One region of the Pantoea sp. App145 genome, then DNA from elsewhere that is predicted to be linked to it. Evidence: predicted binding sites of a transcription regulator. Region 1 holds the regulator's gene; the other holds the start of a gene.

The links. Region 1 encodes LexA, which represses DNA repair genes until DNA is damaged. Its sites were predicted from a motif close to TNCTGTATGTACATACAGNA; they were not measured.
Region 2: umuD (translesion error-prone DNA polymerase V autoproteolytic subunit) is a predicted target of LexA. The motif match lies at 1,589-1,608, and genes of this name have one in related genera.

The regions. Positions count from the first base shown of each region.
Region 1 covers NZ_CP133290.1:2,477,462-2,480,878, reverse strand. The annotation lists gene plsB (glycerol-3-phosphate 1-O-acyltransferase PlsB) at 1-1,028, opposite strand, end outside; gene RCF31_RS11340 (diacylglycerol kinase) at 1,155-1,523, shown strand; gene lexA (transcriptional repressor LexA) at 1,629-2,243, shown strand; gene dinF (MATE family efflux transporter DinF) at 2,336-3,417, shown strand, end outside.
Region 2 covers NZ_CP133293.1:95,368-98,784, reverse strand. The annotation lists gene RCF31_RS25335 (hypothetical protein) at 1-240, opposite strand, end outside; gene umuD (translesion error-prone DNA polymerase V autoproteolytic subunit) at 1,710-2,132, shown strand; gene RCF31_RS25325 (hypothetical protein) at 2,132-2,263, shown strand; gene lpxP (kdo(2)-lipid IV(A) palmitoleoyltransferase) at 2,369-3,277, opposite strand.

The DNA.
Region 1 (3,417 bases):
GGACCGGCAGGCCAGAAGTTAAGATTGATACCGGCAGCGATGTGCGGTGGTACCAGACCCTGGTGGTAAAGCACATAGGAGAGCAGCAGGTAATCCATATGGCTGCGATGGCAGGGAACATAGACAATCTCGTGACCATCCTGTGCCAGCTGACGTACGCGCTCGCCGCCATTGACGTTGATACCCTGATAGAGTCGGCTCCACATCCATCCCATGACGCGGTCAGTGACGCGGATGGCCTCATAGGAGAAGTCAGCCGCAATCTCTTCCATCATTTCAATGGCGTTCTGCTGTGCCTTCTCATGGGAAATCTTTTTGCTGCGCGCTTCATCTTCCACAGCCTTTTCAATGGCTTTCGATTGCAACAGCTTGTTAAACAGATCCTGGCGGGCGGGTAAACGCGGGCCGATGGCAGCCAGACGCTGGCGGGCGAAGTGAATACGCGCCACGCGGGCCAGTTTTTGCGCAATTGACTTGTCAGTTCCATGCTCGGTTGCCATCTGACGTAGCGACACTGTCGGCGAGAAGCGGACAAAGCTGTCGCGGCCATGCCAGAGAATGGCAAAGAACTTCTGTACACCGTTAAGAATGCGCAGATGTGGCGTCTGTTCACCCTGTACTTCACGGCCTGGTGCGCGTCCAAACATCACCGACACTGGCAGCATTTGCACATCCAGTTCGGGGTTGCTGCGATGCAGATCGAGATAGTCATGAAATAGCTTCACTGACTCCAGATTCGGCACGAAATAAGGGAAAACGCGTGGACCGTCGTGGATAAAGACATAGCGTGGCAACAACGTGCCATCAATTTCCAGTGGTGTAAGCGGATCCGGCAGATCGTGTTTCAGACACTGCGAACGCAGTGTGAGTAGATCGGCCTTGGAATCATAAGGCAGCACATATAGGATTGGCCGCGTTGAATCTAACCCATGTTCAGACACAGGATCCGACGGAATAGCCTTACTCTTTACCAAAATGGAGAGTGGTAAATTCAATAATTTATAATAAAGTTTACGCCAACCTGACATAGACAACTTTAAGCCTCTTGTTAGCAAAGCGCGGCAAGCATACCAGAAAGTGCCGCGAAGATCTGTGGCCGTGCCATTCCCGGCTGCCCAGACATTGACGTCAAAACGAGTAAAGGGTTCAACGACATGGCAAATAACGTCACCGGTATTCTCAGGATAGTGAAAGCTGCCGGTTATTCCTGGCAGGGATTGCGCGCCGCCTGGCAACATGAAGCGGCATTTCGCCAGGAGGCTATCGCCGCACTGGTGGCGATTGTGGTGGCATGCTGGCTGGATGTTGACGCGATCTCCCGCGTACTCATGATCGGTTCTGTGGTGCTGGTGGTCATCGTTGAGATTATGAATAGTGCCATTGAAGCCGTCGTCGACCGCATTGGTCAGGAGCGTCATCCGCTGGCCGGACGCGCGAAAGACATGGGGTCGGCTGCCGTATTGTTAGCTATCTTACTGGCTATTTTCGTCTGGATCGCGCTGCTTTGGTCGCATTTGCGATAAGGATTCCGGATTCATCAACTCGCTGATTTTTCCCTCAGTTTTGGTTTCCATTTCGCCAATACCTGTATATACTCACAGCGACTGTATAAACAACCAGGGGGCGGGATGAAAGCGTTAACCAGCAGGCAGCAACAGGTCTATGATCTGATTCGCGACCATATCAACCAGACGGGCATGCCGCCAACGCGTGCGGAAATTGCTGCGCAACTGGGCTTCCGCTCACCGAATGCGGCAGAAGAACATCTGAAGGCTCTGGCACGCAAAGGCGTGATTGAAATCGTCTCCGGAGCGTCGCGCGGTATTCGTTTATTAATGGAAGAAGAAGCCAGTGAGGGGCTGCCGCTGATTGGCCGTGTCGCCGCGGGTGAACCGTTACTGGCCCAGGAGCACATCGAGGCTCACTACCAGGTTGATGCCAACCTCTTCAAACCCACCGCTGATTTCCTGTTGCGCGTTAGCGGCATGTCGATGAAAGATATCGGCATTATGGATGGTGACTTACTGGCGGTACACAAGACTCAGGAAGTGCGCAATGGCCAGGTCGTGGTGGCGCGCATTGATGATGAAGTCACAGTGAAACGCTGGAAAAAGCAGGGCGCGATTGTGCAGCTGCTGCCAGAAAACAGTGACTTCCAGCCGATTGTGGTCGATACCCGTGAACAGTCACTCACCGTTGAAGGGCTGGCGGTGGGTATCGTGCGCAACGGCGAATGGCTTTAATCCTTTAAATCCCCCACTACGGTAGCGCCTCTGCGCTGCCGTGGTTTGATTTGCCAAAATAACTGTAGCGCAGCACAAACCGGGACGGGCTGATGCAGCTGTTTTCCTCCTCTGATAAGACACTCTGGCGGCTGGCGCTGCCGATGATCCTTTCGAATATCACGGTGCCGTTGCTCGGCGTGGTGGATACCGCGGTGATTGGCCATCTTGACAGTCCGATCTATCTCGGTGGCGTGGCAGTGGGTAGCACTGCAACCAGCTTCATTTTTATGCTGCTGTTGTTTTTACGCATGAGCACGACCGGACTGACTGCCCAGGCATTTGGTGCCAGCGATAAAACGGCGCTGGCGCGTGCGCTTACCCAACCGTTGCTTATCGCATTGATCGCAGGTGTGTTGTTTATGTTGCTGCGCACACCTGTCAGCAATCTGGCGGCTGCGCTAATGGGAGGCAGCGTTGCGGTACAGCAACAGGCGCAACTGTTTATTCAGATTCGCTGGCTCAGTGCTCCCGCTACGCTGGCTAATCTGGTACTCCTGGGCTGGCTGTTGGGTGTGCAGTATGCACGCGCACCCGTTGTTTTGCTGGTGGTGGGCAACCTGGTCAATATTCTGCTGGATCTGCTGTTTGTGCTCGGCCTGCACTGCGGAGTGGCAGGCGCTGCTGCGGCTACGGCACTGGCCGAATACGTCACCCTGGGTGTCGGGCTGTTGATGGTAGCTCGGGTATTAAAGCTACGTGGTATTGATTTCACCCTGCTGAAAGAGAGCTGGCGCGGTGGTGCCGCCCGCCTGTTTCGTCTCAATCGCGACATTATGTTGCGCTCATTTCTGCTGCAAATCTGTTTTGCTTCTCTGACGATCTTTGGCGCGCGCATTGGGCCAGATGTGGTTGCAGTCAACGCGGTTCTGCTGATGTTTCTCACTTTCACAGCCTACGCACTGGATGGTTTCGCTTATGCGGTTGAAGCCTGCTCTGGTGAAGCGGTTGGTGCGAAAGATCGCAGCCAGTTGTTGCTGGTCTGGCACGCGGCATGCCGTCAGGCAGGCCTGGTGGCGTTGCTGTTCGCCATGATGTATGCCCTGTGCGGGGTACAAATTGTCGGGTTGCTGACCTCGCTGGACGAACTCCGCGCAGCCGCCGACCGTTACCTGGTGTGGCAGGTGGTGATGCC
Region 2 (3,417 bases), on a different replicon from region 1:
GCGTCCCTCTCCTGCACATGACGGATAACCTTTTGTGCCGGTCAGCGCCGGATACGGCGCATAATGCGCCCCACCGTCAGGGCGAAGAACCCCGGCACACCCGGCCAGAAACAGCTGGACACCCTCCGCTGCCGCCCGCGCATACGACGGATAACCACCGCCCGCAAACAGCGCCCTCACCTGCCCGATATCTTCACTGCGGCCGCTCACGCGCAGCCGGTTACAGCACCAGTTCGGCATGTTCCTCTCCTCCGTTGATGGTTGCACGGCGCACTCTCACGCCGTGCCGCCACAGCAGCCGGGCGAAAAGCGGAGCAGGCAGGCGCTCCCGCGGAAGCCGCACGCGCCGCCGGAGCGGACTGAATGTCCCGCGCACGGCGGGGAACGGGTGAGCAGGTGACGGAGTGAACGCTCGACTGAGAAGCGGCCCGGCTAACGTGAAGGCACGGCGTGCCCCGGGTAGCCCGCGAAATCAGCTGAAAAAGTGAGGGGGTAACAGCAGGCGGCGTCAGGCGGGACGCCGCGCCGCGCAGAAGCGGAGCGCAGCGACGGCCTTCAGAAAACGGACAAAAAAAAGCCCGGGAGGTTAAACCGGGCGATGAAGCCATATCGACTCAGATGTCCGGTCTTCAGGCCGGCTCGATTAAAAAAGACCCCTGCGGCTGTCAGAGAGACCACAGGGGTAACGTGAGTGCATGAAGACTGCCATGCAATAGTGAGTAGCAGAAGAATAATAATTCAGTGGCGGGACAATGCAACCCTGTAACGAAATGTGGCTTAAGCAGGGAGCCTGCGCGGGCGCACAGTTTATTTAACCCCGGTGTTGGATGGATTAAAGAGCCCGCGCAGGCCTGTCAGAAATTATCACGCACCGGGCGGAATGACCACGCCGTTCAGTCCGTCCTGTCATCTGCAGCAGGCGCCTTCAGCTCCCACATGGCCTGCCGGATGAGCCAGAATCCTGGCGAGTGAAACACTCTGCCCAGCTGCTCAGCCAGCCCGGGCGTGACCGGAATTCGCCCCCCGAGAAAGGCCCACGCGTCGGCGTTATCCAGTCCCGTCCGGTGGCAGAACATTTCCACGGAAATGTCGTGCTCTGCCATAAGATAAGCAAGAAACCGCCCGGGAGAAGTGCACCCGTCCATACAGACCACAGAGTTTTTTCATTATTGTTACCGCCAGAATAAAACGCCGTCTCTGCTCTGCACAATAACTGACCGGAAATAATTACCCGCTCTTTCCGTCTGCCGGCAACGCTCGCCGCAGTCACGGCTGAGGCGTACCGCAGCGCCAGCGAGGAACGAACAGCCGTGGCGAGGAAGCGTCATATCATCGGGACCGGAGAGTGTCTGCTTACGCCCGGAACGGGCTGAAACTGCGGAAGTCATGGAAAAAGGCCCGGGCGAACCCGGGCAGGCAGAAAGTCCTGTGCTGAGGCTTCCCTGCCGCTACGTTGCTCACCGTGATTATAGTGTGGTTTCCGGCATAAGCAGCGGAGAAATAAAATTGCCTGCCGCGTCAGCCACATGGTTCACGCAGACGCCCCTCCCCTCCCCTGCCCTCTTGCGATCGCGGTAATTCGATCTGATACTGTATATATATACAGCCAAGGAAAGGTAAAAAACATGCCGCAGACTCACACCATTTCTCCGCCCTGTGACGCACAGGCGCTGGCTGCTGAGAGTGAAATTTTGCCTGTCCCGACGGGGATGACCCTGCTTCGTCCCGCAGAGCACAGAATTCAGCTGGGGATCCCCTTCTATGCCGACCTGTGTCCGGCCGGGTTCCCCAGCCCGGCCGCGGATTATGTTGAGTCCGAGCTCGACCTCAATGAACTCTGCATCCGGCGCCCGGCGGCCAGCTATTTTGTCCGGGCCAGCGGCAGCAGCATGGAAGATCTGGGGCTGTTCGACGGTGACGTCATGGTCGTTGACCGGGCAGAAGAAGCCTGCCAGGGCGATGTGGTGATCGCCGAGGTGAACGGGGAATTCACCGTCAAGCGCCTGCAGCTGCATCCGCGACTGGCGCTGCTGCCGATGAATCCGGCTTATCCCGTCATTTATCCGGAGACGCTGCAGCTGATGGGCGTGGTGACCTGGTTCTTCCACAGCACGCGCACGCGCCGGAGGTAATGATGCCGATGTTCGGACTGGCCGATGTGAACAGCTTTTATGCCAGCTGCGAGGCGCTGTTCAGGCCCGACCTGCGCGGTCAGGCCGTGGTGGCTCTCAGTAACAACGATCTGAGTGGTGAGAAACGTTAGTTAGTGAATACAAATACCCAGTAGACCATATAATTACACATCCCATTCTTAACAAATACACAGTGGCAGGCAAGATAGATTCTGGCTCATGACCAGTAGAATGATTCATTTGTATAAAGAGACTTCGCCTTCAGGACGCGTTTTAAACCTGCGGTGCATCCACAGGTATTGCTCAGGAGCACGGAGAATTTCACGCTCAATAATCTTGTTCATATAAGCAGCTGCGGCGACCTTGTCTCCCTCAGGAAAGCCCGACAACGGATTACTGATATACATGTGATAACCTTTTTTATCGCTCCGTCGAATCATGCTGAGTGTGATCAAATGTGCACCAGCGAGTTTTGAAAGTGTATACGTTCCGTTCGTCGTGGCTGCTTTCTTTACCGAGAAAAAAGGTACGAAAACGCTCCCCTTTGACCCATAATCCTGATCTGGTGCAAACCACACTGCTTCACCTGCCTTGAGCGCATGAACAAAGCCAGATAAATTACGTCGATTAATCATCGCCTTATTTGAACGCATACGCCCTTTTGTCTGAACCCATTCCATCAATGGATTATTGTGCGGGCGATACGTTGCCATCATGGGGTGACATAACCCCATAACTCTTCCGCACAATTCAAGGGACATGAAATGGATCCCGACAACCATTACCCCTCTGGTTGCACTGGTCAGGTTTTCAATCCCTTCGACATCAAACCATTTTTTGACTCTCACATCGCTCCAGAACCAGGCCATACCAGTCTCCATCAGCCCAAGCCCGAGAGAAATAAAGTTTTTATTGATCATCTGGCTTCGGGCAAGCGGGGTCATCTCGGGAAAACAGAGTTCGATATTTCTAATCGCAATTCCTTCCCGTCGTTTCAGAAAGGGCCTGGATATTTTTCCAAGACCAGAACCCAGAATATGTAAAACCGGGTAAGGAAGTTGAACGATAAGCCACAGCAGGCCCAAACCAGACCATGTAAGCCAGTAGCGGGGATGGAGTAAATTGTGAGTAAAAGACTGTGACATAAATTTCCTAAATGCTAATGAAGGTTATAACGCAAAAGGAAAATTTGTCTTTAGCGATACACTTCTTTTAGACAGTTTAAATCCATCTAAATTCAGAAAAAAATAATTTTTTCAATTAATGACAAACGATTTGGAGAGTC